DNA from 2 places in the Streptomyces sp. NPDC050564 genome. Region 1 is predicted to be linked to the other one. Evidence: riboswitches for the same ligand, from Rfam matches in the RefSeq annotation. Region 1 holds a riboswitch; the other holds the start of a gene.

The links. Region 1 has a riboswitch for S-adenosylmethionine ahead of ACIBK0_RS39035 (amino acid ABC transporter permease). Riboswitches for the same ligand answer to the same signal wherever they lie in the genome.
Region 2: linked by a shared signal. The riboswitch ahead of thrC (threonine synthase) and the one ahead of ACIBK0_RS39035 (amino acid ABC transporter permease) in region 1 are both predicted to bind S-adenosylmethionine.

What each region holds. Positions count from the first base shown of each region.
Region 1 is NZ_JBITGS010000033.1:80,993-86,162, forward strand. Features, by position in the region: gene ACIBK0_RS39025 (ABC transporter substrate-binding protein) at 1-450, opposite strand, end outside; gene ACIBK0_RS39030 (amino acid ABC transporter ATP-binding protein) at 512-1,300, opposite strand; gene ACIBK0_RS39035 (amino acid ABC transporter permease) at 1,297-2,277, opposite strand; SAM riboswitch class IV at 2,612-2,720, opposite strand; SAM riboswitch class IV at 2,849-2,995, shown strand; gene ACIBK0_RS39040 (putative leader peptide) at 3,032-3,097, shown strand; gene ACIBK0_RS39045 (glutathione S-transferase C-terminal domain-containing protein) at 3,388-4,104, shown strand; gene ACIBK0_RS39050 (DNA-3-methyladenine glycosylase family protein) at 4,282-5,160, shown strand.
Region 2 is NZ_JBITGS010000019.1:53,180-58,349, reverse strand. Features, by position in the region: gene otsB (trehalose-phosphatase) at 1-186, shown strand, start outside; gene ACIBK0_RS28415 (hypothetical protein) at 174-344, opposite strand; gene ACIBK0_RS28410 (trehalose-6-phosphate synthase) at 448-1,836, opposite strand; gene ACIBK0_RS28405 (glucosyl-3-phosphoglycerate synthase) at 1,967-2,911, opposite strand; SAM riboswitch class I at 3,089-3,235, shown strand; gene thrC (threonine synthase) at 3,253-4,548, shown strand; gene ACIBK0_RS28395 (MoaD/ThiS family protein) at 4,545-4,820, shown strand.

The sequences.
Region 1 (5,170 bases):
GGCGAAGGCCACGTCGACCTTGCCACTGTCGATGCCGACGAACATGTTCTCCCAGGTGGAGTTCTTCAGCTCCGGCTTCAGGCCGAGTACGGCGGCGACCAGGCGGCCGAAGTCGGGTTCCGCGCCGGTGAGGGTCTTCTGGTCGGAGCCGACGTACGCCAGGGGCGGGAAGCCGTCGGGCAGGGCGCCGACGCCGATCTCCAGCTTGCCGCTCCTGCGCACCGACGCGGGCAGCTCGGCGCTGATCGACTTCACCTCGGAGACCTTCAACCTGGTCTGCCGGGCGGCCCCGTTGGACAGCTGTCCCACGGTCACCGTGCCCGCGGCGTCGGTCGTGGTGGCGGCGTCGCTGTCGCCTCCGCAGGCCGCGAGCCCGGCGGCCAGTGAAGCAACGGCGGTCGCCGCGGTGATACCGCGTATCAGGCTGCGTCGAGAGAAGTGCGTAGGCATGGCTGTCCTTGTCGCTGGGTGAGGGTGTGACTGCGGTGATGTGGCAGAAGGGAGGCGCCGGTCAGAGCACCTTGCTGAGGAAGTCCCGGGTCCGTTCGTGCCGCGGGTGGTCCAACACCTCTGAGGGCGGGCCCTGTTCGACGATGCGGCCGCCGTCGATGAAGACGATCCGGTCGGCGACCTCGCGGGCGAAGCCGATCTCGTGCGTGACGATGACGAGGGTGGTGCCGCTGGTCGCCAGGTCCTTGATGACGGCCAGGACCTCGCCGACGAGTTCGGGGTCGAGTGCCGAGGTGGGCTCGTCGAACAGGATGATTCCCGGGCGCAGGGCGAGGGCGCGGGCGATGGCCACACGCTGCTGCTGACCGCCGGACAACTGGCGCGGGTAGGCGCCGGTCTTCTCGCCCAGGCCCACGCGGCCGAGCAGTTCGCGTGCCAGCTCCTGGGCCTCGGGCTTGGTCAGCCTCCCGGTGGCCACGGGCGCGGCGGCCACGTTGTCCAGGACGGTCAGATGCGGGAAGAGGTTGAAGTTCTGGAAGACGAAGCCGATCCGGCTGCGCTGGCTCAGGATGGCCCGCTCGCTGAGTTCCTTCAGCCTCTCGCCCTGCCGCCTGACGCCGATCAACTCGCCGTTGACACTGACGTATCCGACTTCCGGCTTCTCCAGGTGGTTGATCACCCGCAACAGCGTCGACTTGCCGGAGCCGGACGGGCCGAGGATGACGGTGACCTCGCCGGGCCGCACTGTCAGGTCGACTCCGTCGAGTACCCGGTGGGCGCCGTACCACTTGTGCACGTCGTGGACTTCAAGCGCGGCGGGTCGCGCGTCGGGGGTCTGGGCGGTGGTCATACGGCGGCCTCCTTGCGCAGCCGGGCCAGCAGATCGGTCAGGCCGGTCCGCGCCTTCTGCAGCGGGGTCGGCGGCAGGGTGCGTGTCGCGCCCCGGGCGAAGTACCGCTCGACGTAGAACTGGGCGATAGACACGGCACTCGTGAGGATCAGGTACCAGACGGTGGCGACCAGCAGCAGCGGCACGATGTCGCCGGGATAGGTGCTGCCCATCGTCTGCACCGAGCCGAACAGGTCGAGCAGCGACACGTAGAAGACCAGGGACGTGCCCTTGATCAGGCCGATCAGCTGGTTGACGTAGTTCGGGGTGATGGACCTGAGGGCCTGCGGGAAGACGATCCGGGTGAACTGGTACGTCTTCGGCAGGCCGAGCGCGGCAGCCGCCTCGTGCTGGCCCTGGTCGACGGAGAGGATGCCGCCGCGGACGACCTCGGCCGCGTACGCCGCCTCGTTGAGGCTGAGGCCGATCACGGCGACCGTCATGTCGGTGGCGAGCCGGGACTCGTCGAAGGTGACGAAGGCCGGCCCGAACGGCACACCGAGGCTCAACGTCTTGTACAGGGCGCTGAAGTTGTAGAGGAAGATCAGGACGACGATCAGCGGTACGGAGCGGAACAGCCACGTGTACACCCAGCTCACCGCACGCAGCACCGGGCTCCCGGAGAGCCTGGCGAGGGCGAGCAGGACTCCGCCCAGCAGCCCCAACACCGCGCTGAGCGCGGCCACTTCGAGGGTGATGACCAGGCCGTCGAGAATCGTGGGACGCAGGAACCAGTAGCGGAAGCGATCCCACTGGTAGAAGGGGTTGGTGGCCAGGCCGTGGATGATCTGGGCGACCAGGACCAGGACGACGGCTGTGGCAATCCAGCGGCCCGGCCGGCGCAGCGGCAGCACGCGCTGGGCCGTGAGCGGCTTCGCCGGGGAGTCGGCGGGCGGTGCCTCGGCAAGAAACACAGCGACGCCAGGGGGTTCACTCATGAGGGGGCTCCAGCGGAGTCGGACACCCCGGGCGCGGCATACGCAACGGCACCGCAGCACAACGGGGACGGCTGCGGAGGACGAAGAACGGGAAGACGCCGGTACCGGGGGCTGGGCGGGCAGAGGGCGCACCGCGGCAGCGGTACGCGTCAGAGATTCAGGACGCCGTCAGCCTTGACAGCGGGCACAGCCCGAAGCGGTACACAGGGCACTGTTGACGCGGAGCAGATCGACGCAGCGGTTCGCGCACAGCAGTACGCAGCCGCGGGGCCGCTCTGCGGCCACCTTCGACGCTGCGTTCATCGTTGTCTCCGTCACTGTTCCGCCCGTGGGCGGCTCGCGCTTACCGAAAGTCTTCCGGTCCGGTCGTCACCTGGGGCACCCCACCGCGACGCGAGGGTTGCCGGCCAGCGAGCCAGGGCTTTTCGCTGACACTCATGACCGATCTGCGGCGTAAGTTAGGCACGCTCGGAAACCGATGTCAACGTCCACCCGCCCGAATGACCACGTGGTGAGACCGGGTCCACGCCTTCTTGACGGCGTCACGGAGCGCACTGACACTGACGAGGACGGTCACGATTGTCAGCGCCTCGTCACGTGGGCTTGCCTGCGCGATGCGGTGATCGGCCCCGGCCCGCTGACAGGCAACCCTTCCACCGCGACGGGGTGCCCCGGGTGACGACCGGGTCCCGCCGGTGCGGCGGGACAAGCGTGGTCTCGCGGCTCGCGGGCCCTGAAGGCGGGACCGGTGGGAATGCCCAGGAGCGACCTGACGAGACGGCTGCACATCGATTTGCAGCGGGTCTCCAGCGCGTACTAGTCCGGCCGCTCCGAGCCGGTGCACAAGCGCAGTCACTCCGTTCCGCCGCTGCCGCCCAACATGCGGCCGGGGCTTCGTCGTTCCCCTGGAGAGTCATGCCCGAGACCGTTTCGCGCGCCTCGAACACAGCCACCTCAGGCACATGCGCCACCAGCGCAGCCACCACCGGCACGCACGCCGCAACCGCGGGCACGTGCGCCCCCACCGCAGTCGCCCGCGCCTCGACGTCGCGCGTTCCGGGCCCAGTTGTGTCCGGTCCAAGCACTCGCCCCGCAGGCGCCGGACCGTCCGTGTCCCCTCGCCCGCACGGCATCCGCAGCCGCATCGGTGTCGGTGCCGCCGGTGGCTTCTACCCTGCGCCGCACCGCTATCAGCTCTATCTGTCCGAGGGCTGTCCGCGTTCGCTGCGCCTTTCGATCACCCTCGATCTGCTCGGCCTCAAGGACTCGGTGGCCACCACGATCCTCGCGCACCCCGCCGAGACACCCGACGCGTTCGCCTCGCTCCGCAGTGCCTACGAGGCCACCTGGCACCATTACGAGGGCCCGCTGACCGCGCCCGCGCTGTGCGACCGCTGGAGCGGACGCATCGTCAGCAATCACACCCCCGACATCCTTCGTGACCTGGCGGGCCTGCTGACCTGCCATGACGGAGCATGCATCCCCCTGCTGCACCCGCCGGCCCTCGCCGCGGACATCGACGCCCTGCGCGAACTCCTCGACCGCGACGTCACCTCGACGGCGCGGCCGGAAGCCCGCTCGGCGACTCTGGATCTGTTGGACCATCAGCTCGCCACGCGCGCCTATGTGTTGGGCGAGGATCTGACGGCCGCCGACGTGGACGTCTGGGTGGCGCTCAACCACCTCGACACGGCCGACCCCCTCTCCCGGCACAGCCGCCTTCGCGCCTATGTGCGCCGCCTCGACGAGCATCCCGCCTTCCACGGCGCCCGGTCCCTGCGCGTGTGGCACGACCGGTCCGCGACGGGAGCGATCCGACGCGACTGACCGTCAGAACGCGGGGGCCGCGCCGCTGGGCGTCACCCATCCGGGGTCCGGGGCGGACCTCGCGAAAATACTTGACGGATTCTGTCAGGTATTGAGGCCAAGGTCGTGTGCACAGACAGCGGCGCCGGGTCTCTCGGCCCGTCCACGAGTGCCGGTGTCCCGAGCGGAAGGTCGGACATGGTGCAGCACGCGGTCGAATTCGAGGTGGCCGGCCCTTGGTCGCTGGACACGAGCCGGGAGTTCTGGGAGGAGCTCGCGCCGCTGGCGCCGGCCTCGGCGGCGGGTGCCGCCGGGGCGTTGCGCACGGTCTTCCACGCCGACGCCGACTGGCGCCGCGTCGCCGCGGAGGTCACCCAGTACGGCAGCACGGCCCGGGTCGTGGCGGTCGGCGACGGCGATCTGGACGCCGCCGCCGAGCAGGTGCGCCGCTTCCTGTCCCTGGACGTCGACGCCCGCGGCTGGCCGACGGTCGCCGAACGCGACCCCGTCATCGCCGACGTCCAGGCCAGATGGCCGGGCCTGCGGCCGTGCGGTTTCCACTCGCCCTACGAGGCCGCCACCTGGGCGGTGCTGACCCAGCGCACGGGGATGACCTCGGCCAGGCGCATGCGCGACGACCTCGTCGCCCGCTACGGCACAGGCGGCGCGTTCCCCTCCCCCGAGGCGCTGCTCGGCCTGGACTTCGAACTGCCCTGGCGCAAAACCGAGTACCTGCACTCCGTGGCCGACGCCGCGCTCGACGGGCTCCTCGACGGCGCCCGGCTGCGCGCCCTGGGCCCGGCGGCGGCGGTGCGGCAGGTCCAGCAGGTCAAGGGGCTGGGCGTCTTCTCCGCCGAGCTCGTCGTCCTGCGCGGCGCCAACCACCCCGACACACTGCCGACCCAGGAGCGCCGATTGGAGGCGGAGATCACCGAGCGGTACGGGCCCGGCCGGGGCCTCACCGAGGTTTCCGAGAACTGGCGGCCCTACCGCACCTGGGCCGCGCTGCACCTCCGCGTCCTGCACGGCGAGCGCATGGGTCCGAGCGCTGCCCGCCCCGCTCGTGCCCACCGGTGAGACCGTGGTT
Region 2 (5,170 bases), on a different contig from region 1:
GACGACCTGGGCGACCTGCCCGCCTTCGCCGCCGTCGACAAGCTCCGCTCCGACGGCATCCCCGGGCTCCTCGTCTGCAGCGGCAGTTCCGAGGTCGCCGAACTCGCCGACCGGGCCGACCTGGTGGTGGACGGCCCGCCCGGCGTCGTACGACTGCTGTCCGCGCTCGCGGCTCAACTGGACTGATCGGCACCGCTGTTGGAGGGGGCGGAGACCGGGTTCGCGAAGTGGTCCGGTCCGCCCCCGGTCACCGACCCCGCCCCGCAGGCGGGCAAACCGGCATGCAGCCGTACGTCGTACGGGACCACCGGGATCGCGGACACGAACAGCGGATCGGCGTTCACCGCGGCGGTGTCCCGGTCCTGCGAGTTGTGCCGGTACGGCAGGCGCTGTTGGACTGCTCTCCAGCCCTCACCGCTGTGCCCGTCAACGCCGGGTGACCCGCAATCAGGCGTCCAGCTCGTGCAACTGATCGAGGAACCACTGGGCCGGCGGCAAAGCCGTAGCCGCGGCAGCCAGCCGCTTCGTACGCTCGGCCCGCTCGCCGACGGACATGGACAACGCCTCGTGCAACGCCCGGGCGGTACCGATCACGTCGTACGGATTCACCGAGATCGCATCCTCGCCCAGCTCCTCGTAGGCCCCCGCCTCGCGTGACAGCACCAGCACGCAGCCCTCGTCGGAGACGACCGGCACCTCCTTGGCGACGAGGTTCATGCCGTCCCGGATGGGGTTGACGAGGGCCACGTCGGCGAGCCGGTACGCGGCCAGCGACCGTGCGAAGTCGTCCTTGACGTGCAGGACCACCGGAGTCCAGCCGGCCGTCCCGTACTGCGAGTTGATCTGCTCGGCGAGACGCTGCACCGCGGCCGTGTAGTCGCGGTACACGGCGAGGTCCTGCCGGGACGGGTACGCGAAGGCGACGTGCACGACGCGCTCGTGCCACGCCGGGTGGTCGTCGAGGAGCTGCCGGTACGCCAGCAGTCCGCGCACGATGTTCTTCGACAGTTCGGTCCGGTCGACCCGCACGATCGTTTTGCGGCCGTCGCCGATCTGCTCCCGCAGCGTGGCCATCCGCTCCTCGACGTCCGCCTCGTGCGAGCGCCGCCGCAGGAAGTCCGCGTCCGCGCCGAGCCCGTGCACGCCGACCCGGGTGTCTCCGAGCCCGCCGACGAGGTCGGCGGCGCACCTGGTGAACGCGTTCGCCCACCGACTGGTGAGGAAGCCGAGCCGGTCCGCGCCCAGCATCCCGCGCAGCACCTGCTCGGCGATGTCGTCCGGCAGCATCCGGAAGTAGTCCACCGGCGCCCACGGCGTGTGCGAGAAGTGCCCGATCCGCAGATCGGGGCGCAGTTCGCGCAGCATCCCGGGCACGAGGGTCAGGTGGTAGTCCTGCACGACCACCACGGCACCCCGAGCCGCCTCGTCGGCCAGCGCCTCGGCGAACGCGCGGTTGTACGCCTCGTACGACGCCCACTGGCGCCGGAACTCCGCGTCGAAGACCGGCTCCAGCGGCGTCTGGTACAGCATGTGGTGAACGAACCACAGCACGGAGTTCGCGATGCCGTTGTACGCGTCGGCGTGCACCTCGGCATCGATGTCCAGCATCCGTACGCCGTCCTCGCCGACCCCGCGCCGCACTGCCTCGCGGTCCCCGTCGCCGAGTGCCGAGCACACCCACAGGGCGCCCGCGTCCGGCCCGATCGCCGACAGGCCCGAGACCAGCCCGCCGCCACCGCGCTTGGCGTTCAGCGAGCCGTCCTCGCGCACCTCGTAGGTGACCGGGCCGCGGTTGGAGGCGACCAGGATCCGGTGGGCACCGTGCGTTGAAGCCATGCCACGAAACCTAGCCCGGCACCGAAACGCTCAAACGTTCCCCTCGGCTGTATGCAATGCGGCGCCGCGCGGGATCCGCGGGCCGGCGGGGGCCGGCCGCGCAGTTCCCCGCGCCCGTCACGGACACGGCCTACGCGGCCTTCCGTTTCCGGTACTCGGAGATTTCCACCATCGGAGGGCGTTCTTCCGTGTCAACGGAGTGGGTGCGCGGCTCGAAGCCCTCTTCGCCCCGCTCGAACTGCGTGAGCGACGGGCGGATCATGTGGCCGCGGGCCAGGCGCAGCTGGGCGGTGCGGTAGATCGCCGCGGCCATGCGGCCCAGCGCCTGTCCGTCCTGGTGGCGGTGCTTGCGGACGCCCACGTCGACCTGGGCGAGGGCGTCAAGGCCCACCAGGTGCAGGGCGTCGACGAGCATGCCCAGCTCGACGCCGTACCCGACGGGGAACGGCAGCTGTTCGAGCAGCGAGCGGCGGGCCGCGTACTCGCCGCCGAGCGGCTGGACGAAGCCCGCGAGCTGCGGCCAGTGCATGTTCAGCAGGGGGCGGGCCATCAGCTCGGTGACGCGGCCGCCCTGGCCCGCGGCCTGGCCGAGGGGACGGTCGTACATCGCCTTGACCAGGTCCACGCCGGGTTCGGTGAGCAGCGGGCCCACGATCCCGGAGACGAAGTCGGACGAGAATTCCTTCAAGTCCGCGTCGATGAAGCAGATGATGTCCCCGCTCGTCACCAGCAGCGACCGCCACAGGACCTCGCCCTTGCCGGGCACGGTCGGGATGCGCGGCAGGATCGCGTCCCGGTGCACGACGCGCGCGCCCGCGGCGGCGGCGACCTCGGAGGTGCGGTCCGTCGAGCCCGAGTCGACGACGACGATCTCGTCGACGAGGGGCACCTGCTGCATCAGATCGTGGCGGATGATCGCGACGATCTCGCCGACGGTCTCCTCCTCATTGAGCGCGGGCAGGACGACACTGACCGTCGACCCGGTGGTGCGTTTGGCGGCCATGAGTTGGTGGAGCGGGCGATCGGTCACGGACCAGGAGCGTGTGCTCAGCCAGCGCTCGACTTCCTTCAGCACAGTCTGCGGCTCCTCACTGTCTGATCACCCCGTCTCGCACGGTGTGATCCATCTCGCGGTTCGGACGACTATCTCAACTGTCCTGGCCTTCGGTTACAGTCTTGAACAACGCGGATGACCATCGCATTGCGTAGATCATCGGCGCGCATGGTGATCAATAGTTCAACAACCGAATACCGCTCATCCAGAGGGGCAGAGGGATACGGCCCGTTGAAGCCCCGGCAACCCTCCAGCCGGTCTTGTCACGTTGACGTGGCGAGGCTCCCGGCTAGGGAAGGTGCCAAATCCGTCTCACGGCGAAGTGCGTCGTGAGGAAGATGAGGAGAAAGGGCCTCGCCTCCATGGCTGCGCAGACTGTTGCAAGCACCACGAACACCGTAGACGCCGTTGATCTCGGCCCCGCCGCCGCGCTTTCCTGCCGCGAGTGCGGGCACCGGGTCCCGCTCGGCCCGGTCTTCGCCTGCGAGGAGTGTTTCGGCCCGCTGGAGATCGCGTACGACTTCTCGGCCTACGACACCGAGGAACTCCGCAAGCGCATCGAAGCGGGCCCCGCGAACATCTGGCGCTACGCGCCCCTGCTGCCCGTCCCCGCGGACGTCGCCGAGAAGCCGAACATCAACCCCGGCTGGACCAAGCTCGTCAAGGCCGACAACCTGGCGCGCGAGCTCGGTGTCGACGCCGGCAAGCTCTTCGTCAAGGACGACTCCGGCAACCCGACGCACTCCTTCAAGGACCGCGTCGTCGCCCAGGCCATCGAGGCCGCCCGCGCCTTCGACTTCACCACCCTCTCCTGCTCCTCCACCGGCAACCTCGCCGGCGCGGTGGGCGCCGCCGCCGCCCGCGCCGGCTTCCGCTCCTGCGTGTTCATCCCGCACGACCTGGAGCAGGGCAAGGTCGTCATGGCCGCGATCTACGGCGGCGAGCTCGTCGGCATCGAGGGCAACTACGACGACGTGAACCGCTTCTGCTCCGAGCTGATCGGCGACCCGGCCGGCGAGGGCTGGGGCTTCGTCAACGTCAACCTGCGGCCGTACTACGCGGAGGGCTCCAAGACCCTGGCGTACGAGATCTGCGAGCAGCTCGGCTGGCGTCTGCCCGACCAGCTGGTCGTCCCGATCGCCTCCGGCTCCCAGCTCACGAAGATCGACAAGGGTCTGCAGGAGCTGATCAAGCTCGGCCTCGTCGAGGACAAGCCGTACAAGATCTTCGGCGCCCAGGCCGAAGGCTGCTCGCCGGTGTCCGTCGCCTACAAGGCCGGGCACGACGTCGTACGGCCGCAGAAGCCGAACACCATCGCCAAGTCGCTCGCCATCGGCAACCCGGCCGACGGGCCGTACGTCCTCGACATCGCGCGCCGCACGGGCGGTGCGGTGGAGGATGTCAACGACGAGCAGGTCGTCGACGCGATCAAGCTCCTTGCGCGCACGGAGGGCATCTTCGCCGAGACGGCGGGCGGTGTGACCCTCGGCGTCGCCAAGAAGCTGATCGAGAACGGCCTCCTCGACCCGACCCTGACCACGGTCGTCCTCAACACCGGCGACGGCCTCAAGACCCTGGACGCGGTGGCCGGCACCGGCCTGACCGCGACCATCCGCCCGAACCTGGACTCCTTCCGAGAGGCTGGCCTCGCATCATGAGCGTCAACGTCCGCATCCCCACCATCCTGCGCACCTACACCGGCGGTCAGGCCGAGGTGACGGCCGAGGGCGGGACCCTCGCCGAGGTCCTTGCCGACCTGGAGAAGAACCACACGGGTATCGCCGCGCGCGTTCTGGACGACCAGGGCAAGCTGCGTCGGTTCGTCAACGTGTACGTCAACGACGACGACGTGCGGTTCGAGCAGGGTCTGGAGACGGCGACGCCCGACGGTGCGGGCGTGTCGATCATCCCGGCGGTCGCGGGCGGCTGAACCCGTCACCCAAGGTGAGATTGTTACCGTAGGTAACGCTCATCACTAAGAGTTCATCGAATTGCCCCCTCCGTGAGAGAAACGGAGGGGGCAATTCTGCATGGTTGAGCACGGTAGAGTTGGGGAAGCTGCTTCGCTTTTCATGCCGGACGCATATGAGCATCTGCGCGACAGCCGACAAGAAGTAGCCAAAGTGCCCCACCTTTTTGAGCCGATTATGGCATTTACGGGGCCCGACTTGCCCTGAATCTTCGCGAATTCTCCGCATTTTCCCGATCGACCGTGCCCAGAATTCTCGTCCGATTGACCTGTTGCAGACGGCAGTTGGACAGATACATTCAGCCGCGGTC